One region of the Allobosea sp. P4_H5 genome, then DNA from elsewhere that is predicted to be linked to it. Evidence: predicted binding sites of a transcription regulator. Region 1 holds the regulator's gene; each other region holds the start of a gene.
The links. The regulator LexA, encoded in region 1, represses DNA repair genes until DNA is damaged. The targets are predictions, from matches to a motif close to TGTTCNNNNTGTGTTCNG.
Positions count from the first base shown of each region.

Region 2: the regulator LexA is predicted to act here: its motif matches at 4,410-4,427, upstream of AC1DS0_RS12760 (ImuA family protein).
Region 3: the regulator LexA is predicted to act here: its motif matches at 1,464-1,481, upstream of AC1DS0_RS08550 (ATP-dependent helicase).

Region 1 covers NZ_JBFUKM010000001.1:619,112-626,747, forward strand. The annotation lists gene AC1DS0_RS02975 (SRPBCC family protein) at 1-48, shown strand, start outside; gene AC1DS0_RS02980 (DUF1579 domain-containing protein) at 102-638, shown strand; gene AC1DS0_RS02985 (anthranilate synthase component II) at 774-1,391, shown strand; gene trpD (anthranilate phosphoribosyltransferase) at 1,406-2,419, shown strand; gene trpC (indole-3-glycerol phosphate synthase TrpC) at 2,428-3,240, shown strand; gene moaC (cyclic pyranopterin monophosphate synthase MoaC) at 3,237-3,719, shown strand; gene AC1DS0_RS03005 (molybdopterin molybdotransferase MoeA) at 3,722-4,933, shown strand; gene lexA (transcriptional repressor LexA) at 5,037-5,765, shown strand; gene AC1DS0_RS03015 (ComEC/Rec2 family competence protein) at 5,759-6,712, opposite strand; gene AC1DS0_RS03020 (ComEC/Rec2 family competence protein) at 6,676-7,636, opposite strand, start outside.
Region 2 covers NZ_JBFUKM010000005.1:293,604-301,239, forward strand. The annotation lists gene pyrF (orotidine-5'-phosphate decarboxylase) at 1-369, shown strand, start outside; gene AC1DS0_RS12735 (DUF1330 domain-containing protein) at 406-693, shown strand; gene AC1DS0_RS12740 (DUF1330 domain-containing protein) at 696-1,004, shown strand; gene AC1DS0_RS12745 (NADH:flavin oxidoreductase/NADH oxidase) at 1,100-2,197, opposite strand; gene AC1DS0_RS12750 (AEC family transporter) at 2,219-3,157, opposite strand; gene AC1DS0_RS12755 (DUF808 domain-containing protein) at 3,262-4,263, opposite strand; gene AC1DS0_RS12760 (ImuA family protein) at 4,437-5,255, shown strand; gene AC1DS0_RS12765 (Y-family DNA polymerase) at 5,173-6,708, shown strand; gene AC1DS0_RS12770 (error-prone DNA polymerase) at 6,705-7,636, shown strand, end outside.
Region 3 covers NZ_JBFUKM010000003.1:409,226-416,861, reverse strand. The annotation lists gene AC1DS0_RS08550 (ATP-dependent helicase) at 1-1,339, opposite strand, end outside; partial or broken gene AC1DS0_RS08545 (PRC-barrel domain containing protein) at 1,605-1,766, shown strand; gene AC1DS0_RS08540 (hypothetical protein) at 2,163-2,372, opposite strand; gene AC1DS0_RS08535 (SDR family oxidoreductase) at 2,553-3,146, shown strand; gene AC1DS0_RS08530 (NmrA family NAD(P)-binding protein) at 3,167-4,030, opposite strand; gene AC1DS0_RS08525 (DUF1236 domain-containing protein) at 4,233-4,631, opposite strand; gene AC1DS0_RS08520 (DUF1236 domain-containing protein) at 4,919-5,332, shown strand; gene AC1DS0_RS08515 (OpgD/OpgG family glucan biosynthesis protein) at 5,478-7,088, shown strand; gene AC1DS0_RS08510 (phospholipase D-like domain-containing protein) at 7,276-7,636, shown strand, end outside.

The sequences.
Region 1 (7,636 bases):
CTCAAGCAGGCCACCGAGCGGCCGCAACTGGTTGCTGCCGCGGCCTGACCGCCGCGCATTCGACAGTCCATCGCAAAGAAGCACGCAAAGGAGGAACTGCTATGACCAACGCCACGGAGCACGACAAGACCCAGGCCAACGACATGAGTGGCTGCATGCCGGCCAAGCCCCAGGCGGAGCATGAATGGCTCCACCAGCTCGTCGGCGACTGGACCTATGAGGCCGAGTGCCTGATGGGTCCGGACCAGCCGCCGATGAAGTCTTCGGGCACGCAATCCTTTTCGTCCTTCGGCGGGCTCTGGCTCGTCGGCGACGGCACCGGCCAGATGCCGGACGGCAGCCCTGCCGTAACCCGGATGACTCTGGGCTACGATCCGCAGAAGGAGCGCTATGTCGGCTCCTTCATCGGCTCGATGATGGGCAATCTCTGGGTCTATACCGGTACGCGCGACGCCACCGGCACGGTGCTGACGCTCGACACCGAAGGCCCCGACTTTACCAAGCCTGGCAAGATCACGGCCTATCAGGACATCCTCGAGATCAAGAGCCCGGACCATCACGTCCTGTCTTCGCAGACAAAGGGCGAGAACGGCGAATGGGTCCAGTTCATGACGGCGCATTACCGCCGGGTGAAGTGACGGCTCGGCGGCGACGCAACTGAGCACCTTTCGAGGGCGCGGAGCGACCAGCTCCGCGCCCTCGTGCTTGACCGGCACGCGCGTTCGGGGGCATGTGCAAGCCCTAAGAAACTGGGTGGGGACGGCCCCAAGACGATGCGCATCCTGCTGATCGACAATTACGACAGCTTCACCTGGAACCTGGTCCACCTGATCGGCGGGCTCGGTGCGCAGGTCGACGTGCGCCGCAACGATACGCTCTCCGTCGATGAGGCCCTCGCCGGCGACCATGACGCGATCGTGCTCTCGCCCGGCCCCTGCACGCCGAACGAGGCCGGCATCTGCCTCGATCTCGTGCGCGAAGGCGCTGACAGGAAGCCGATCTTCGGCGTCTGCCTGGGCTTGCAGGCGATCGGCCAGGTCTTCGGCGGCGAGGTCGTACGCGCGCCTTTGCCGATGCACGGCAAGGTCTCGACCATCACACACCGGGCCCGCGGCCTGTTCCACGGCATCAATGGCCCGCTCGAGGCGACGCGCTATCACTCGCTGGTTGTCCGCAGGGAAAGCTGCCCGGCGGAGCTCTCGATCGAGGCCGAATCCGGCGACGGCATGATCATGGCGCTGTCGCATCGCGACCTGCCGGTCCATGGCGTGCAGTTCCATCCCGAGAGCATCGCCTCGGAGCACGGCGCGACGATCTTGCGCAATTTCCTCGATCTCGCCGAGCGATGGTCGCGCCAGAATCAAAAAGCCGCCCTTTCCGCGACAGCCTGATCGATCGAGTTCCCATGGACGACTTCAAACCCTTCATCGCCAAGGTCGCGACCGGCGCCTCGCTGTCGCGCGAGGAGGCCCGCGACGCCTTCGAATCGATGCTTTCCGGCGAGGTCACCAACGCGCAAGCCGCCGCCTTCCTGATGGCACTGCGCGTGCGCGGCGAGACCACCGAGGAGATCGCCGGCGCCGTCACCGCCATGCGCGCCCGCATGCTCACCGTCGAGGCCCCGGCCGACGCGATCGACATCGTCGGCACCGGCGGCGATGCCTCCGGTTCCTATAATGTCTCGACGCTAGCCTCGATCATCGTCGCGGCCTGCGGCGTGCCGGTCGCCAAGCACGGCAACCGCGCGGCATCCTCGCGCTCCGGCGCCGCCGACGTGCTGACCGCGCTCGGCGTCAAGGTCGGGCTGGAAGCGGCCGGCACCGAGCGCTGCATCGCACAGGCCGGCGTCGGCTTCATGTTCGCGCCAACCCACCACGCCTCGATGCGGCATGTCGCGCCGGTGCGCACCGAGCTAGGCACCCGCACCATCTTCAACCTGGTCGGTCCGCTCTCGAATCCGGCCGGTGTGAAGAAGCAGCTGATCGGCGCTTTCTCCGAGACCTGGCTCGAGCCGATGGTCAAGGTGCTGCAGTCGCTGGGGTCGAAGACGGTCTGGGCCGTGCACGGCTCCGACGGCCTCGACGAGATCACCACCACCGGCCCGACCCGCGTGGTCGCGCTGAAGGACGGCAAGATCGAGAGCTTCAACATCGCGCCGGAGGATGTCGGCATCGCCCGCGCTAAACCCGAGGATCTGCGCGGCGGCGAGCCGGCGCAGAATGCGCTGGCCTTGCAGGATGTGCTCGGCGGGGCGAAGGGCGCCTTCCGCGACATCGCCGCCTTCAATGCCGCCGCCGCGCTCGTCGTCGCCGGCAAGGCTGCTGAGCTCGGCGAGGGGCTGGCGCAGGCCTATGCGGTGCTGGACAATGGCAAGGCCAAGGCCGCGCTCGCGGCTCTCGTCGCCAGCTCCAATGCGTGAGGCCATCCATGTCCGATATTCTCAGGCGGATCGAGGCCTATAAGCGCGAGGAGATCACGGCGGCGCGCGCCGCGGTGCCGCAGGCCGAGATCGAAAAGCGCGCGGCGGCTGAGCCCGCCCCGCGTGATTTCGTCGGCGCGCTCGAAGCCAAACACCGTGCCGGCGGCCCGGCTTTGATCGCCGAAATCAAGAAGGCCTCGCCCTCCAAGGGCCTGATCCGCGCCGACTTCGACCCGCCGGCGCTGGCGAAAGCTTATGCCGCAGGCGGTGCCGCCTGCCTCTCGGTCCTGACCGACACGCCCTCCTTCCAGGGCCGGCCGGAATATCTCGCGGAGGCGCGCGCCGCCTCCGGCCTGCCGGGCCTGCGCAAGGACTTCATGTTCGAGCCCTATCAGGTCTTCGAAGCCAGGAGCTGGGGCGCCGACTGCATCCTGATCATCATGGCCTCGCTCGACGATGCCGCGGCGCGCGAGCTCGTCGCCACCGCCAAGGCGCTCGGCATGGCGGCGCTCGCCGAGGTCCATGACGAGGCCGAACTGGAGCGCGCGTTGACCCTCGACACCAGGCTTGTCGGCATCAACAACCGCGACCTGCGCAGCTTCGAGCTCAACCTCGCCGTCACCGAGCGCTTGGCGCCGCGCGTGCCGAAGGACCGCCTGCTCGTCGGCGAGAGCGGCATCTTCAGCCATGCCGACATCACCCGCCTGCAGGCTTGCGGCGTCAACACCTTCCTGGTCGGCGAGAGCCTGATGCGCCAGGCAGACGTCACCGCAGCCACGCGTGAGCTCCTGACCGGCAAGACCACCGAGGCGGCGGCGTGAGCCGCCTGACTCATCTCGACCAGAAGGGCGAAGCCCATATGGTCGATGTCGGTGACAAGGCCGAGACCGTCCGGGTCGCCATCGCCGAAGGCCATGTCGTCATGCAAGCCGAGACGCTGGCCATCGTCCGCGATGGCGAAGCCAAGAAGGGCGACGTGCTCGGCACTGCCCGCCTCGCCGGCATCATGGCCGCCAAGCGCGCCCATGAACTGATCCCGCTCTGCCACCCGCTGCTCCTGAGCAAGATTTCCGTGGACCTATCGATCGACGAGGCCCTGCCGGGTGTGCGCGTGCGCGCCGAGGTCAAGCTGACCGGCAAGACCGGCGTCGAGATGGAGGCGCTGACCGCCGTCAGTGTCGCCTGCCTCACGGTCTACGACATGGTGAAGGCGGTTGATCGCGCCATGCATATCGAGGGCGTCCGACTCGTGCATAAATCCGGCGGCAAGTCCGGAACCTACGAGATCGCAGGACCATAGGCATGAGCCTCACCCCCGTCCCGGTCGCGCTCAAGGCGCTGCTCGACAGCGTGCCCGGCCCGACGCCGGCCGAGACGCTGGCGCTGGCGCACTGCGCCGGCCGCGTGCTGGCCGGGGATGTCGCCGCACTCCGGACCCAGCCGCCCTTCGCCAATTCGGCCATGGATGGTTACGCCGCCCGCGCCGCCGATCTGGAGCCGGGCAAGGAGCTTAAGGTCATCGGCGAATCCGCCGCCGGCCGCGGTTTTTCCGGACCGATCGGCCCGGGCGAAACGGTGCGCATCTTCACCGGCGCGCCCATCCCCGACGGTGCCGACGTGATCCTGATCCAGGAGCATGCCGAGGGCGTCGGTGGCCCGGTCATCCGGGTCACCAAGCCGGCGAGCAGGGGCCAGTTCATCCGCCCGGCCGGACTCGATTTCGAGACCGGCGAGATCTTGCTAAAAGCTGGCCGCCGGCTCGACAGTGCTGCGCTCGGCCTTGCCGCAGCGGCGGGGCATCCGACGCTTTCCGTCCGTCGCAAGCCGCTGGTCGCGATCCTCGCCACCGGCGACGAGCTCGTCCTGCCCGGCGAGCCGGTCGGGCCCGACCAGATCGTCGCCTCCAACAGCTTCGCGCTCGCCGCTCTGATCGAACAGGCCGGCGGCACGGCGCTCGACCTCGGCATCGCCCGCGACAACCATCCCGACCTCGCCGCCAAGATCGACGCGGCGCGCAACGGCGGAGCCGATGTCCTGATCACCCTCGGTGGCGCTTCGGTCGGCGAGCACGATCTCGTCCAGGCGGCGCTGAAGGCGCAGGGCATGGAACTCGGCTTCTGGAAGATCGCGATGCGCCCGGGCAAGCCGATGATGATGGGCCGGCTTGGCACCGTGGTCGCGCTCGGCCTGCCCGGCAATCCGGTCTCCTCGATCGTCTGCGGCCATCTCTTCGCGATGCCACTGGTCGAAGCCCTGCTCGGCATCGACGATCCCGAGCGCGATCGCAGCGAACCCGCCATCCTCGCCGTCGATCTGCCGGCCAATGACGAGCGCCAGGACTATCTGCGCGCCACTGTCGAGACCATCGATGGCGAGCGGCGGGTCAGGCCCTTCACCAAGCAGGATTCCTCGATGCTGGCGAACCTGTCGCGCGCCGAGGCGCTGGTGATCCGCCCGGCCTTTGCCGAAGCGGCCAAGGCGGGTGATCCCTGCCGGATCATCCGGCTGCGCTGACCCGTTCACCTCGCGGCAGGATGCGGCTTGCGGAACACAAAGCGAACAGTTATGGTGTTCGTGCTTTGTTTCGATTCTAGCCCGAGAGGCGAGCGGCGCGACCATGCTGACACGCAAACAGTTCGAACTGCTTCGCTTCATCCATGAGCGCCTGCGCGAATCCGGCGTGCCGCCCTCTTTCGACGAGATGAAGGACGCGCTCGACCTGCGCTCCAAGTCGGGCATCCATCGTTTGATCATGGCGCTGGAGGAGCGCGGCTTCATTCGCCGGCTTCCGAACCGGGCCCGTGCTCTCGAAGTCATCAAGATGCCGGACGGCATCGGCGGACCGCAGGCGCAGCGCGGCCGTTTCAGCCCCTCGATCGTCCAGGGCGGGCTCGGCCAGACGCCGTCCGCTCCTGCTGCAACGCTGGCGAAGCCGCGCCCGCCGGCTGAAGAGAACGGGCGTTCGACGGTTTCCATTCCCGTCATGGGCCGCATCGCCGCCGGCACGCCGATCTCGGCGATCCAGGATCGCAGCCATAGCGTTACGATGCCCGCCGACATGCTCGGCGGCGGCGAGCATTACGCCCTCGAAGTCCGCGGTGATTCGATGATCGAGGCCGGTATCCTCGACGGCGACACCGTCGTGATCCGCAAGCAGGATACCGCCAATACCGGCGACATCATCGTCGCCCTGATCGACGACGAGGAAGCGACGCTGAAGCGATTGCGCAAGCGCGGTTCCTCGATCGCGCTCGAAGCCGCCAACCCCGCCTATGAGACGCGCGTGCTCGGCCCGGACCGGGTCAAGATCCAGGGCCGGCTCGTCAACCTGATGCGGCGCTACTGAAGCGCCTCGGCGTCCTGTGACGGCTCCGCAGTTGCGGCTGTCGGCACAGGCGCAGCAGCGGACTCGGGCACCGGCCTTGGTTCCGGTCGGGCTCGGGTCCATGGACGCAGGCGTGTGACCTCGTCGGCCGTATAGGCGCGCCAACCGCCGCGAGCCGCGTGATAAGCGGTCGCGCCGTCGCGGATGAGGGAGCTCCGGTCGATCAGGCGGGCGGCGCACGGTGCCGTCCAATAGAGCGATGTCACCACGAGATCGGCGCGCTGGCAGTCCTCGACCAGAGCGATCCGGTCACGCGTATAGGCGACGCTGCGCCCGTCCGGCAGGCGGATGATGCAGCCGCGCGCATCGCAAGCGGCGCCATTGCGCAAGGCCGTATCGTCAGGCGCGCGCGAATCGCCGTCGGCATGCAGCCATTGCGTCAGCACGAAGCGGCTCGGCTTGCCCGCCAGTACCATCTTCCCCTCCTGCCCCCGCACCAGCACGCCCGAGCCGTCACGCTCGATCAGGATGTCGGGCCGTGACGGGGCCGAGGCCAGCGCCAGCCCGCCGACCAAGGGCAGCGCGGCAAGGAAGCGCAGCGCCGTCGTCCACAAGGTCAGCCAGAGCAACGACAGCGAGAACAGAATCAGGGCGGTCGAGCCGAAGGCGGGCAGCACCACGGTCGAGCGGTCGATGCCGGCGACCCAATGGGCAAGCTGGAGCACATAGCCGGAGGCCCAGCCCATCAGCGCCCAGGCCGGCCAGTCGAGCCCGAACGGATAGGCGAGCACGCCGAAGACTGCGGCGGGCATCACGATCAGCGAGACGAAGGGCAGCGCCAGCGCATTGCCGAGCAGGCCGAACGGGTTGAAGGTCTGGAAATGGTAGACGCCATAAGGCGCCGTCGCCGCGGTCGCGACCATGGTGGTGGTCAGAATGCCGACGGCCGAGAGCCAGAGCGGCCGCAACGGCCAGGGCCGGAGGCCGCCGCGGCATCGGGCGCCCGCTCCTGCCAGCGCTCGGCGAAGGCGATCAGCGCCGCGACCGCACCGAAAGACATCTGGAAGCTCGGCCCGAGCAGCGCCTCCGGCTCGCGCAGCAGCACAATGATCGCGGACAGAGCGAGGTTGCGCATGGAGAGCGCCGGCCGGTCGACCAGGATCGCCCCGAGCATGACCAGCGTCATGATCAGCGAGCGCTCGGTCGCGACATCCGCGCCGGAGAAGATGCAATAGGCGGTGGCGCCGAGCATGGCGACGAGAGCCGCGAGCTTCTTCACCGGCCAGTGCAGCGCCACCGTCTGCGACAGCGTAAGCAAGGCCCGCACCAGCCAGAAGATGGTACCGGCAGCGAGCACCATGTGCAGGCCCGAGATCGAGACAATGTGGTAGATTCCGGCGGCGCGCAGGTCGTTGTTGGTCGCTTCGCTGATCAGCCCACGCTTGCCGGTGACGAGGGCCGCCGCCATCGCCCCGGCCTGCCCGCCGCCGCTGGTCGCGATCCGCTCGGTCAATGCGTTGCGGGCCTGGTCGATCGCGACCGCCAGAGCAAGCCGGCGCGGCATCGGCACAGGAGCCGGGGAGAGCGTGATCTTGCCGGCTATGTTGCCGACGGCGCCGACACCCTGGAAGAAGGCATCGCGGGCGAAGTCATACCCCCCGGGACGCGCCGGCCCAGGCGGCGGCAGGAGACGCGCGGTGGCGCTGATATGGTCGCCGGGCTTCAGCGTCGTTACCGGCGTGGTGACACGCACCCGCCGAGGCCGCTGCCCGGGATCGACGCCCGGCAGGTCCGTGACCTGGATGACGATGCGCACGCCCTTCTCGCGCTGCTCCAGCGCCTCGACGAAACCGGTGAGCTTGCCGACATGATTGCGGGCGAGCGCCGGCGCC
Region 2 (7,636 bases), on a different contig from region 1:
CTGCTCGCCGTCACCGCCTTGACCTCCTATGACGATGGCGACCTGAAGGATGCCGGCTACGGCCTCGCGGTGCGCGATCTCGTGCGCATGCGCGCCCAGCAGGCCCGTACCGCCGGCGTCGACGGCATCGTCTGCTCCGCCGCCGAGACCGAGATCGTGCGTGGCGTCATCGGCCCGGACATGGTGATCGTCACGCCCGGCATCCGCCCGGCCGGCAGCGCTGTCGGCGACCAGAAGCGCACGCTCACACCGGCCGAGGCGATCCGCGCCGGCGCCGACCATCTCGTCGTCGGGCGTCCCATCATCCGCGCGGCTGACCCGCGTGCAGCGGCGGCTGCGGTCATGGACGAGATCGCCGGAGCCGCTTAGGCTCCGCCTCCTTTCCACCGGATACGGATACGGCAAATGCCCAAGGGATATGTGATCGGTCGCGCCAAGGTGACCAATGCGACGCAATGGGCGGTCTATGCCGCGAAAGCCTCCGAGGTGATCAAGCAATATGGCGGCATCCCCCTGGTGCGCGGCGGCCAGATGTCGGTCGGCGAGGGCGAGGGACGGTCTCGCAACGTCGTCCTCGAATTCCCCGATTACGCGGCGGCCAAGGCCTATCTGTTCTCGGTCGAGTATGGCGAGGCACGCAAGCTGCGCGAGGGTGCCGGCGAGATCGACCTGATTGCGGTCGAAGGGGCGTGAGCATGGCGAAAGGCTACTGGATCGCCCGCGTCGACGTGCAGAACGAGTCGGAATACGCCACCTACCGCTCGCTCAACGCCATCGCCTTCGCCAAATACGGCGCCAAGTTCATCGTCCGCGGCGGCGAGTACAAGCTCGCCCGCGGCGAGGGCCGCAAGCACAACGTCGTCATCGAGTTCAAGGACATCGAGACGGCACGCGCCTGCTACGACTCGCCGGAATATCAGGCGGCGGTGCAGCATCTCGCCAAGGTCGGCCCGGTCGATCTCGTCATCATCGAGGGCTATGAGGGCGCGCAGCCGGGCGATTGAGCCCGGCTCTCTCACTCTTCAAATCTTTCTTCATGTCATCCCGGATCGGCGCGGCTTCGCCGCTTGTCCGGGATGACATGCGTTGAGTTGATCGCTCAGCTCTCGAACAGCGTCCGGAACCGGTTCGGCTGCGAGCGCAGATACTGCTTCGGCGCCTTGACGCTGGCGCCGAGATGAGCGGCGGCATGCCAGGGCCAGCGCGGTTCGTAGAGGATGCCGCGCGCCAGGGCGACCATGTCGGCATCGCCGCCGGCGACCACCGCCTCGGCGTGCTCGTAATCGGTGATCAGGCCGACTGCGATGGTCGGCACGCCCGTCGCCGCCTTCACCGCCCGGGCCAGCGGCACCTGATATCCCGGCGACAGCGCGATCTTCTGCGCGGCCGAGACGCCGCCGCTGGAGACATGGATGAAGCTGACGCCACGCGCCTTCAGCGCCTCGCAGAAGGCGATGGTCTGCGCGATGTCCCAGCCGCCCTCGACCCAGTCCGTGCCGGAGACGCGCACGCCGACCGGGATCGCAGCCGGCACCGCCTCGCGCACCGCGTCGAAGACCTCGAGCGGGAAGCGCATGCGGTTCTCCAGCGAGCCGCCATAGGCATCGTCGCGCTGGTTGGCGAGCGGCGACAGGAACTGGTGCAGCAGATAGCCATGGGCGCAATGCAGCTCGATCGCCTGCAGGCCGAGCCGCACGGCCCGACGTGCCGTTGCGACGAAGGCCTCGCGGATCCGCTTCAGCCCGGCTGCATCGAGCGGCAGCGGCGGCCGGTCCTTGGCCTGCATCGGCAAGGCCGAGGGAGCGAGCGTCTGCCAGCCGCGATCCTCGAGCGGACGCTGTCCGCCGCCGGTCCAGGGCGAATGGACCGAAGCCTTGCGGCCGGCATGGCCGAGCTGGATGCCAACAGGCATGTCGGAATGGCGCCGGATCCCGTCGAGCACGCGCGCAAGCGCGGCTTCGTTCGCATCGCTCCACAGGCCTAGATCGTCCGGGCTGATCCGTCCCTCCGGCTCGACCGCAGTCGCCTCGATGATCAGGAGACCCGCACCCGACAAAGCGAGATTGCCGAGATGGATCAGGTGCCAGTCGGTCGCCGAGCCCTCCTCGGCCGAATACTGGCACATCGGCGCGATCACGATCCGGTTCGACAGGTGCAGGCCGCCGAGGTCGAAGGGCTGGAAGAGCTGGCTTGGCATGGGCATCTCCGTGCAGGCGATTCAGGGCGAGATCAGCCAGATCGCGAGGGGAAAGGTGAGGGCTGCAGCTACGGTCGAGATCACGATCGCAGCCGCGATCGGGCGGCTGCCGGTGTCGAAGCGTTCGGAAATGACGAAGACATTGGCCGCTATCGGCAGCGCCGCATAGAGCACGCCGGCCTGGACCCAGAACGGGTCGAGCTTCAGGACTAGCGCCAGCACCACCCAGGTCAGCAAGGGGTGCAGAACGAGCTTGCCGACGACGAGCGGCAGGACGCCGCGCAGAGGCAGTCTGCCCTGGCGGCTCCACTGGAAGGCGGCGATCCCCAGCGCGAAGACGCCGACAGGGGCGGCCGAGGCACCGAGGAAGAGCAGGAAACGGTCGACCGGCTCCGGCAGCGCGATCCCACTCAGCGACAGCGCGATCCCGGCCATGATCGAGAGCATGAACGGGTTGACGATCGTGCCGCGCACGAGCCTGAGCGCAATCGCAAGCGGCGAGCCCTGGCCGCGCCCGGCCTCGATCAGCCCGATCGAGAGCGGCACGATCAGGGCGGTGTCGCAGATCAGGCCGATCGCGATCGGCGCCGCGGCGCTGTCGCCGAGGAAGGCGAGCATCAGCGGAATGCCGAGAAAGGCGAAATTGCCGCCGACCAGCGCCTGGCCTCGCGACACGGCGTTGGTGAAGGGCAGGCCGAGCAGGAGCCGCTGCAACAGGATCGCGAGCGCGAGCACCGCGACCCCGATCAGCGCCAGTGCCGCGAAGAAGACGCCGTTCCACAGCTCCGCGATCGGCTGGCGCGACATCACCCGCAGCACCATTGCCGGCGTCGCCACCATGAAGGCGAAGGTGTTGAACACCCTGACCGTGTCGGCCGCGAACATGCCGCGCCAGGCGGTGAAGGCGCCGAGCGCGATCACGGCGAAGAAGGGCGTACTGGTGGCGAGGAATTGCAGCATGAACGGACCGGTCGCCCGCGCGACGGGCTTGTCCAGTCGCGCTAGCAGATTTCAGCAATGTGCGCGGCTGCCGCAGACGCATGGGGCCTGCGCTTGGGCAGCGCTCAATGCCGCTTCGCCTCCGCGGCGGCAGTCTTCGTGCCGCTGCCGCGCCGCGCCTTCAGCACCGGCTCGACGACGAAATGCATCCCGACGAGGCAGAGCCCGCCGATGACGAGTCCGAACACCGCGGAGGCGGCCGCCGTGGTCAGCCATTCGAGCGGACCCGTGAGCGCCGGCCAGGCGCCTCCGACCGCGACGGCAACAGTATGAATGGCATGCTCGATCCCGGCGAGCCCATAGCCGGCGAGGCCATGGATGATGATGCCGCCGCCGACCCAGAGCATCGCCGCCGTGCCGACCGCGCTCAGCACCTTGAGGAAGGGCGGCATGCCGGTGACGAGGCCGCGCCCGAGGAGCCGGATCGGGAGGATACTGCTGCGCGCCAGGGCGACGCCGGCATCGTCCGCCTTCACGATCAGGGCGACGACGCCATAGACCAGCACGGTCATGCCGAGGCCGACCACGGCCAGCACCAGCGCCTGCATCCAGAAGGATGAGGCGGTGACCCCGGCGAGCGTGATCGCCATGATCTCGGCCGAGAGGATGAAGTCGGTCTTGATCGCGCCGGCGATCTTCTGGTCCTCGAGCTGCTTTGCGTCGAGGATATCGGTGCCGCCCTCGCCGGCGGCCTCGTCGTGATGCGCGTGCGGTACGACGAGCTCGTAGACCTTCTCGAAGCCCTCGAAGCAGAGATAGGCGCCGCCTGCCATCAGTAGCGGGGTGATCGCCCAGGGCGCGACGAGGCTGAGCACCAACGCCGCCGGCAAGAGGAAGAGCAGCTTGTTCTTCAGCGAGCCGAGCGCGATCTTCCAGATGATCGGCAATTCGCGCTCAGCCGCGAAGCCGACCGCGTAGCGCGGAGTCACCGCTGCGTCGTCGATGACGATACCGGCTGCCTTGGCGCCGGCCTTGGTCGCCTGCGCCGCGGCATCGTCGAGCGCGGCCGCTGCGACCTTGGCCAGGGCGGCGACGTCGTCGAGAAGGGCGAACAGTCCCGAACTCATGGCGGTCTCCAGGCGAGGCCGCGGGCTTGCGGCGCGGGGCTGATAGGCGATCCGGTTTGCCGCGATATGACAGCAGCGAGCCGCCCGCAGGCAAGCGGAAGCGGATGCGGACTTGACTCCGGAGCGTTTTGGAGTCGCTTTATGCATGGAACAAAAAGTGAACATATACTCCTATGGCAGACACCTCCACACGCTCCCTGGCTGCCCTGCGGCAGAGCCTCGCTCTGGCGGGGTTGGCGCGCGAGTTTTCGCCGGTGGAGCGGGTTGCGTTCGGGACGCCCTCGCTGGATGAGCCGCTGGGGGGAGGGATCGCGCGCGCTGCCTTGCATGAGGTCTACGCCGCGGCCGGGGCCGATCTCCCGGCTGCCACGGGCTTCGCCGCGGCACTGGCTCTGCGCGCTGCCGGCTCGCGACCGGTGCTCTGGGTCCGGCAGGATTTCCTCGATGCCGAAGCCGGACGGCTGCACCCGCCGGGCTTGGCCGAACTCGGGCTCGATCCTGCACAGATCCTGCTGGTTAGGGTCAGGGACGGCGAGGGGGCGTTGCGGGCCGGGGCGGAAGCGGCGCGCTGCGCCGCGCTTGGAGCTGCGCTGATCGAGCCTTGGGGCGCGCCGCGCCAGTTCGACCTGACCGCCAGCCGGCGCCTCGCTTTGGCGGCGGAGACCTCCGGCGTCCTGACCCTGCTGTTGCGGGTGGCGGCCGAGCCGGAGCCCAGCGCCGCCAGCACGCGCTGGCAGGTGCGCGCTTTGCCGTCGCGGGCGCGGGAGGCGGAGGCGCCGGGCGACCCCGCCTTCGGACTACGGCTGCTGCGCCATCGCGGCGGCCTGGGTGAGCGTGATTGGCGTGTGGAGTGGAACCGTGACGAGCGATGTTTCCAGGACAGGATCGGGAGAGAGGGAGGCAGAAGGGATGCAGCGCCGCTATCTCGCCCTCTGGTTTCCCTATCTGGCGAGCGAGCGCCTGCGCCGGCGGAGCTCCGCCGGGCAGGATGAGCGCCCGTTCGTCCTGGTCGAGAAGGATCGCGGCGCGCTGCGCCTCGCCGATTGCGACAGGCGCGCCGTCGCGCTCGGCCTGACCCGCGGCCTGACCCTTGCCGATGCCCGCGCCCGCATCCCGGAACTGACGGTGGTCGAGGCCGATCCGGCCGCCGATCAGCGCCTGATCGAATGGCTCGCCGCGCTCTGCGACCGCTTCACCCCGCTCGTCGCGCTCGATCCGCCGCATGGGCTGGTGCTCGACATCACCGGCTGCGCCCATCTTTTCGGCGGCGAGGCGGTGCTGCGCCAACGTGTCGGCCGCAGCATGGATTGGCTCGGCCTCACCGTCTTCGCCAGCATCGCCGGCACGCCGCAGGCCGCCCGCGCCCTCTCCCGCTTCGGCCGCTGCGCCATTTCGCCCCCCGGCGAGGATGAGCAACGAACGCTGCCGCTGCCGGTCTCGGCATTGGAGGCTTCGCCGGAGACGGTGATCGCCCTGTCGCGCGCCGGCCTGAAGACATTGGGCGATCTCGCCGGCCGCCCTTCGCATACGCTCGCCGCCCGCTTCGGCGAGGGGCTCGTCACGAAGCTGCGCCGCATCCTCGGCCATGAGGATGCCCGCATCACGCCCGTGCGGCCGCCGCCCGATTGCGTGGTCGAGCGGCATTTCCCCGATCCTTTGCAGGATACCGACGGGCTTGAGCAGATCGTCGCCCGCCTGCTCGGCGAGGCGGGGCGCCTGCTCGAGGCGCGTGGCGAGGGGGGACGCGCCTTCGAGGTCAGCTTCTTCCGCAGCGATGGCGCGGTGCGAAGGCTTTCGCTAGAGACCGGCCGGCCTTCGCGCGATGCCGGCGCGATCCTGCGGCTCTATCGCGAGCGCATCGACAGTCTGGCCGACCCGCTCGACCCCGGCTTCGGCTATGACGCGATCAGGCTTTCCGTACCGATCTGCGAGCCGCTCGGCACGCCGCAGGCGAGCCTCGACGGGCGCGCCGTCGAGGAGGAAGCGGTGGCCGATCTCGTCGACCGGCTGGTCGCCCGCTTCGGCCGCGAGCGCGTGCTGCGCTTCGTCGCGCAGGACAGCCATCAGCCCGAGCGCGAGGCCGCGCTTGTCCCGGCTGCAGCTAAGTCGGACGAGGCACCGCCCTGGCCCGTCGCTCAGCCGGACGAGCCGCCAACCCGCCCGCTCCAGCTCTTCGAGCCGCCCCAGCCCGTCGAGACCTTGGCCGAGGTTCCCGATGGGCCGCCTTTGCGCTTCCGCTGGCGGCGCGTGCTGCACGAGATCGCCCGGGCTGAGGGGCCGGAGCGGATCGCGCCGGACTGGTGGCGCGACGGGCCGGGCGAGCACACCCGCGACTACTATCGGGTCGAGGATGCGCAGGGCCGCCGCTTCTGGCTCTTCCGTGCCGGCCTCTATGGCCACGAGACGACCGCGCCGCGCTGGTATCTGCACGGGTTGTTCGCATGACCAGCTATGCCGAACCCGTTGCCGCGAGCAATTTCTCCTTCCTGCGCGGCGCCTCGCCTGGGCCGAACCTGGTGATGACTGCGCTGCTGCTCGGCCAGGCCGGCCTCGGCATCGCCGACCGCAACACCGTCGCCGGCGTGGTGCGGGCCTGGAGCGCTTTGCGTGACCTGCGCGAGGACGGCGTGCTGGCTCCCGAAAAGATCCGCGAGGGGGGCAGCCCCGGCGAATATATCTGGGTCGAGAATCCGGCCTTCGCCGATCTGCCGTTCACCTTGCCCCAGCTCCAGGCGAAGGCGAAGAGCTTCAAGCTCGCCACCGGCAGCCGCCTCGTCTTCGCCGACGGCACGCCGGACATCATCGCCTATCCCGCCAACCGCGCCGGCTGGGGCCGGCTCTGCCGCCTGCTCACCACAGGCAATCTGCGCGGCGCCAAGGGCGAGTGCATCCTTTCCCTCGACGACCTCCTGAACGATGCCCGCGACCTCCTGCTGATCGTCATGCCGGAGCGCCGGCTCGACGGCCTGTCCGAGGCCCTCGCCCGGCTCGATGCCGCCGCGCCCGGCGCAATCTGGCTCGCCGCCAGCATGTCGCGCCGCGGCGACGATCGCCGCCGCCTCGCCAGGCTCCGGAGCAGCGCGGCGCCGACCCGCACGCCGCTGATCGCGACCAACGACGTGCTTTACGACGCGCCCGAGCAGCGCGACCTGCAGGACCTGCTGACCTGCATCCGCGAGGGTACGACGATCGACAAGGCCGGCCGCCTGCTCGAGGCCAATGCCGAGCGCCATTTGAAGGCGCCGCAGGAGATGGCCCGGCTTTTCAAGGAAGCGCCGGAGGCGATCGAGGAGACGCAGCATCTCTTCGGCCGTATCGAGTTCGATCTGGGCGAATTGAGGTACGAGTACCCTGACGAACCCATTCCGCCCGG
Region 3 (7,636 bases), on a different contig from region 1:
CGATGACACGCTGGGCCGAGGTCGGCCCGACGCCCGGCATGAGCTGCATGACGCGGAAGGCGGAAACCCGGTCGCGCGGGTTCTCGACGAAGCGCAGCAGCGCGAGCAGGTCCTTGACGTGCGCGGCGTCGAGGAATTTCAGCCCGCCGAATTTTACGAACGGGATGTTCCGGCGCGTCAGCTCGATCTCGAGCGGGCCGCTATGGTGCGATGCCCGGAAGAGCACGGCCTGCTGTTTCAGCGCCGCGCCGGCCTCGCGGTTCTGCAGCACCATCTCTGCGATAAAGCGCGCCTGGTCGGCCTCGTCCCGGACATTGACCAATTCCGGTGCTGCCCCGGCGGCGCGATCGGTCCAGAGGTTCTTGGTGAAGCGCTCGGCGGCGAGATCGATCACTGCATTGGCGGCCCCGAGGATCGCCTGTGTCGAACGATAGTTCTGGTCGAGCGTGATGACTTCGGCCGGCGGCGAGAAGGCGAGCGGGAAGTCGAGAATGTTGCGGACGGTCGCGGCGCGGAAGGAATAGATCGACTGCGCATCGTCGCCGACCACCGTCAGTCCGCGGCCATCGGGCTTAAGCGCCAGCAGGATCGACGACTGCAGCCGGTTGGTGTCCTGGTATTCGTCAACCATGACGTGGTCGAAGCGTTCCCCGACATCGGCAGCGAGGTCGGCGTCGGTCATCGCCTGCGCCCAATAGAGTAGCAGGTCGTCGTAATCGAGCACGTTCTGCTGCTGCTTGGCCTCGACATAGGCCGCGAAGAGCAGCTTCAACTCCTCCGCCCAGGCGATGCACCAGGGATAGGACAGCCGCAGGACGTCCTCGATCGGCTGCTCGGCGTTGACGCAGCGCGAATAGATCGCGAGGCAGGTGCCCTTGGTCGGAAAGCGCGCCTCGGTTTTCGAGAAACCGAGCTCGTGCCGGACCAGGTTCATCAGGTCGGCGGCATCCTCACGGTCATGGATGGTGAAGGCGGGATCGAGTCCGATTTGCTCGGCGAGATCGCGCAGCAGCCGCGCGCCGACGCCATGGAAGGTGCCAGCCCAGTTCAACGCATCGACGGCGACTCCGGCGCCTTCACCCATCACCTTGCGGGCGATGCGTTCGACGCGGCGGATCATCTCGGAGGCGGCTCGGCGCGAGAAGGTCATCAGCAGGATGCGCCGCGGGTCGGCGCCGCAGACGATGAGATGGGCGACGCGATGCGCCAGCGTGTTGGTCTTGCCAGAGCCGGCGCCAGCGATGATCAGCACTGGTGGGGCAGGGGTGGCATCGCCGCCATGCGATACGGCCCGTCGCTGCGCCGGATTGAGGCTGTCGAGATAGACGTGCGCGTTCATGTCGATTCGGTCTGCTGAAGTTGAAAGGCAGCACGGGTTGTATGCGTCGGCGATGTGGAATGACTGCTATCACGTTGCCCGCGGGCGGCCTGAGCGACGTCCACACATCCGACTCCGCCACGCCAGTTCTTATTATGTTCTCACGTCGGAGGGCAGAACGCAAAGCTGCCAGAGATTGCGCTCTAGCCCCTCATCCGCCTTGCCCGAGTAGCGCTCATTTTGCTTGACCGGCGACACTTGAAAGTCGGTCGGGTTGAGTGCCCAAGCCGTGATCGATGTCGGCGGATTCCTCGGTATCAGCGCGAAGCCGGTAGCCGTCCCTTTGAGCGAGCTCGAGCTCATGCGCGTTGAGGACGATGACGTTCACGCTGTCACGACTTGGACGAAGGATCAATTGAAGGCGATGCCGGAGCACGTCGACGCGTAAGGACGCGGGCCTGCTGCGTTGTAATGATCGGCCCGGTCTCGCTCGCGCGGGGCCGGGCCTTTTTGTCTTTTGATATTGCCGGCTCTCACGGCCGGGCTAAAATTCCACCGTTGGTGACATAGTCTGGAGAAAGGAGATGCCATTCTCATCACTGACGGACCCGGTCGAACTTGCCCGGGCGCGCGCAGCGCTTGACGCAGCCTGGGACGAAATCCGGTTGAGCCTGCCCGATCCATGCGACGAGCGAGAGCGATTGCGCCTCGCTTACATCATCGCCAGCTTGACGGTCATTGCGGAGGATGAGGACGATCTGACCCGACGCGCCGTTGAGCGGTTCCGACGAGCACAAGCATCTTGAGGAACGGCCCGTCGGATCTCCGGCGGGGCCATTTTGCACTACTGCGCTGGAAGCGCCTTTGCGTGCACCTTGTCCATCCTCGCTAAGGCGGATTGCAATTTGACCAGGGTTAGCGGATCGAACAAGAGTTCGACGTCGGTTGAGCCGTCGATTGCGAGTTTGATGATTGCTCCCTCCGTCGGATCCTCGCTGATGATGATGTTGATCACATCGAGCACCGTCGACGGTGTGCTTGGCTTTCCGTGCATGTCCGGCTCTCGCCTACTGGAACGGCGCCGGTCGCCGCTCGGATATTTTGACCCGAGATTTCGCCGGCCTCAAGTCAGCCTGGGGTAAGCGCTGGCCTTCCACAGCCTCCAAACAGGGTGGGTATCGCGTATGGAACCTCATCGCGGTGTTAGCGTGAGCCTTGGCGCTCTATCCGGGCAGTGCCTCTCTTCGATTGGTCGCCCCCAACAAGGCATCGGCGAGAGGCACCTTCCTCAGGCGTCGCCCAGACGATCGACGCGTTCGGTCGTCTCGATATCCTCGTCAACAACGCCGGTGAGCAGCATCCCGATCAAGAGATCGCCGATATTACCGAAGAGCAGCTTCGCAGGACATTCCAGACTAATATTTTTGGCATGTTCTTCATGACGCAGGCTGCCAGGCCACATTTGAAGCGGGGGGCAGCGATCGTCAACTGCACGTCGGTCACCAGCTACAAGGGCTCGTCAGAGCTGCTCGACTACAGTTCAACCAAGGGCGCAATCACGGCCTTTACGCGCGCTCTCGCGGCTAACCTGGTCGGAGACGGCATTCGCGTCAACGCGGTGGCACCGGGTCCTATCTGGACGCCGCTCAATCCTGTGGGCGGCGCGAGCAAGGAGAAGTTGGAGCACTTCGGCGAAGGCACACCAATGAAGCGGCCGGGGCAGCCCAACGAAGTGGCTCCCAGCTTCCTGTTTCTGGCGTGCGAGGACGCCAGCTATATGACTGGCCAAGTGCTGCATCCCAATGGCGGAACGCCGGTCAACGGATGATCATTGGCCCCTCGGGCTCTTCAGCTCGGTTGTGCCGCCAGCTTTTGGACGTACGTTTCGAGAGTTGTAGCGCCTCGGACCGGATCGTCGGAGAGATCAAAACCTCCATCGAGGCTGACTTCGGTCATTCGTGCATAGGAGGCAGCCGCCGCCTCGGAGAAACCGAGTAGGAGGAACGCTTCCTTCCACTTACTGCGCGGCGTGACCTCAACTTTAACTGGATCGCCGAGGGCACCCGAGAATGCCTCGGCGACGTCTTCGCTCGAATAGCGTTTTGGACCTTCAACATATCGAACGCCAATGTCAGTGGGCGGTGACAGAAGTCTCTCGGCGGCAACTTTGCCGAGATCATCTGGTGCGACCATCGGGATCGAGACATCCGCCGGAAACATGGTCGGCAGCTTGCCCGTTCGGCGGACGGTCTTGAGCAGCCCATCCCAATTGCTCATATAGTAGCCGGCGCGATTTATCGCTGAAGGGATCGATTGCGCACGGAGGCCTTCTTCGAGTTCCCAGAGAACATTGAGATCGCCGATGCGCTCACCAGGCTGGGCGCCACCTGTCGACTCCGCGACAACCTTCTCCAGCCCTGAGCCATCCAGAGCGCGCAAGATGTTGGCGACTGTGCGTCGTTCGACGACATCCGTGTTCTGCGACGTGTCAGCGGGAGGATTGAGCAGGAAGGCCCGTCGTCCTCGCTGAAATGCAGCCCTCAGGGAAGGCACATCCGCGACATCGGCCTTCACAAGCTTAGCGCCCTTCGCGAGCCATCCGGCAGCATGATCCGGGTCGCGCGTGACAATCGTCACCGCTTCGCCTCGGCTCAATAGCATAGCAGCTGTTGCCGAGCCGACGTGCCCGGTCCCGCCCATGATGACGAACATGGATGGTTCCTCCGTTCTCGTATCCGAAATCTGGTGACACAGGCGCAGCGCGGCCGTCGTGTGGGTCCAGGAACTGTGATGCATAAGCCGCATCGCGCTCCGGATGGCAGCTGCTCAAGATTGATGTGAGCGGCAGAAGCCCGCTCCGAAGAGCGGGCCTGTCGATTAGGTACCTGGCTGCGGCCGCGCACCGGCCAGCCGATTATTCGATTATCTGGACGACTCGACCCGTGTTCGGCTCGACGAGAACGGTCCGGTTGTTGACCACGGTGTAGCGATAGCCGCTCACGCCGTATTCGGTCGGAACCTCGCGATATACGACGCCTTGCTGCGGCAGGACGGTGCCGACCGCCATCGGCTCGGCATAGGTGTAGGAAGGGACGCGCTGCTCGACCACATACGCTCGGAAGCGCGGCGAATCGTCGATCATTACCCCACCGGCCGGGTCCCGCTTTAGGGGGGCCTCCACGCTGCCTGCGCCGAGCGCCGGATCGCGGGTTGAGCCGCCGGCTGGATCGCGGACGACTACCCCAGAATTCTGTGCGAACGCCATGGCAGGTAGCAGTGCGAGCCCGGCAGCGAAAAGAGCATTCCTGAGCATGTGACGTTCCTTCATCACGGTGAAAGCCGAAGTTCACACTTCGCTATCCCTCAGCCCGAAGAACTGCCCGACTATGCGGAGGTTCCGATGTGGAGCAGAGATCAAGTCAGCCGCTGGGCCCGCGGTCTTTGTTGCCACGGCTTGCGGTTTCGATCGCGGTGGCGAGAGAGACTAACTTGAGCCCCATCGGCCTGTGCCCGCATCGCCCTCAGAGGAGATCGGCGGAACATTTTATAGGGATTCTAAGTTGTCGGCACGATCTGGGGGGCACCCACCAGGAGGTCGACATGAAGAAGATCATTCTAGCTGCCGCAATCGCAATGGCACCTATCGGGGCTTTCGCCCAGAACCCGCAAGGCGCGCAGGGCGGAGCTGCGGCTGGCGCGGCGACCGGCGCAGTTGGCGGTGCGGTTGTTGGAGGCCCGGTAGGCGCGGTCGTTGGTGGAGTTGGCGGCGCGGTTGTCGGCGGCATCATCGGAGACAACACCCCGCGGTTCAAAACCTATGTGACAGAGCAGCGGGTGCCTTCTTACACCTACAAGGAGGAGGTCCACGTGGGGGCGGTTCTGCCCGAGCGCGGCGTGACCTATCGCGAAGTGCCGGCCGAGTACGGCGCCAAGGGATATCGGTACACGGTGGTCAACAACCGCACGGTCCTGGTTGAGCCGGGGACGCGCAGGATTGTTCAGGTGATCGAGTAGCGCGCCCAGGCCCCGCGTGCACGCGGGGCCGTCCCGTTGGTTGATCTCTCAGAATTGAGCAGTTCTATCAGCACCGACCTGCGCCTCGCTGCCTTCGCCGTCTAATGGCCGACGCATTACCGCGTCGGCCGCTTTTCCAAGGGCCATGGCATTGCACGTTCCTTCTCGCCGCACAGTTCTCGCGTGGGCCTCTAGCGCTTGCGTACTGGCAGACCGATCTGTTCAGGCCCAGGCGCCTGCAGGGCCAGCCAGACTCTTTAGCTATGACGAGGTTGTTGAACGGGCGACTGCACTGGCGAAACAGCCATTCGACGCCGAGGGCGCAAAGATTCCCAGAGAGCTGTCGACTCTGAGCTATGACAGCTATCGAGAAATCCGCTTCCGTCGCGACAAAGCATTTTGGCGTGATGGCGGATCGGATTTCCGGTTACTTCCATTCCATCTCGGTTTTCTACACGACAAGCCCGTTCAGGTTCACATCGTCAACAATGGCAACGCGGTGCCAATCCCGTTCACAACCAGCCTGTTCGAATACGGCAAGGTCCTCGTTCCGAAAGGGCTGTCGCCAGCATTGGGGTTCGCTGGCTTCGCAGTGACCACTAACCTGAACGACCCGAAGGTTCAGGATGAAGTTATCTCCTTCCTTGGCGCTAGCTATTTCCGGCTGATCGGCCGGGGGCACCGCTACGGGCTTTCGGCGCGCTCGCTTGCGCTGGACGTCGGTGGCAAGGGCCCCGAGGAGTTCCCCTTCATGCGGGCGCTATGGGTGGAGGAGCCGTCCCGCGAAACGACCGAACTCGTCATCTATGCTCTGCTCGACTCCCCTTCGGTCGTTGGAGCCTTTCGTTATGTCGTCAGTCCGGGTCGCGACACCTACATGGACGTCACTGCAACCGTCATTCCGCGAAGGGAGATCGAACGGATCGGCATCGCACCGCTGACGTCAATGTTCCAGGCCGGCGAGGGGGATCTTGGCCAGCGAACCGATTTCCGTCCCGAAATCCACGATTCTGATGGGCTGATGATGCAGTCCGGCACTGGAGAATGGATCTGGCGCCCCGTCCGAAATCCCAAGGCACTGCGCATATCGAGCTTCGGGGACAAGAAGCCGCGCGGCTTTGGTTTGATGCAGCGGGACCGCGACTTCGGCAGCTACCAGGACCTCGAAGCGCGCTACGATGCGAGACCGGGTTACTGGGTCCAGCCGCAAGGGGACTGGGGGGAGGGACGGATCGACCTTATCGAAATCCCCACTGTGAACGAAGCCTTCGACAACATCGTCGCGTGCTGGATACCCAAAATGCCCTTGCCCAGCGGACAGGCTGCGGAATTCCGCTATCGCATCTCGGCGATCTCGACGACCTGGCACCTGCATCCCTACGCGCAAGTTCAGCAGACATTTAATGGCTCTGACATCGAAGACGGTGTTGTCGACGGGAACGGAACCAAGCGCTTCATCGTCGATTTTGCCGGTGGGAATCTCGCATATTATCAAAGTGATCCCGATCGCCTAGAGCTGATCGCAACGGCGACGGGCGGCACCGTCACCTCGAAGATATTGACGTTTAATACGCCGCTGAAAGGGGTGCGGGCTATCGTCGACGCATCGCTGCCCGACGGTCAGTCAGCCGAACTACGCATGTTCCTTCGGGCAAGAAATCGCACTTTGAGTGAGACTTGGACGGCGACCTGGTCGGTTCCGCCCGGCGATTCCACACGGCCACAACCACCTCGGACCGAGCCGGCGCGCAATTGACGGCCTGTCCATTCGTGTTTCCACGCTCATGACAGTTCGACGGCATCCTCTGATCGTTGCAGTTCTCTCGGTGGTCCTCGGAGCCGTGGGTTGCCTCGTCATAAGCAACCTGCTGCCAGAGCCTCAGGAACTAAGGGAACCGATCCCCCACAATCTGACTGCCTCGGATCGCCAGCTCAAAACATCGATGGGCGCCCTTTTTGGATCGAACTATATCCCCGGGAACAAGGTTGAGACACTCGTCAACGGCAACCGGATCTTTCCCGCGATGCTGCGCGCCATCGGCGAAGCACGGCAGACGATCAATTTCGAGACGTATATCTACTGGCGCGGCGCGATTGCTGAGAACTTCGCGGACGCTCTTTCCGCGAAGGCTCAACAGGGCGTTAGCGTGAAGGTGCTACTTGACTGGGTCGGCAGCTTACCAATGGAGGAGAAGCTGATTGAGCGGATGCGGCACGCCGGCGTCGAGGTCGTCCGGTTCCGCCCGATCGCTTGGTACTCCTTGGACCGGATTAATAACCGCACGCACCGCAAATTGCTGGTTG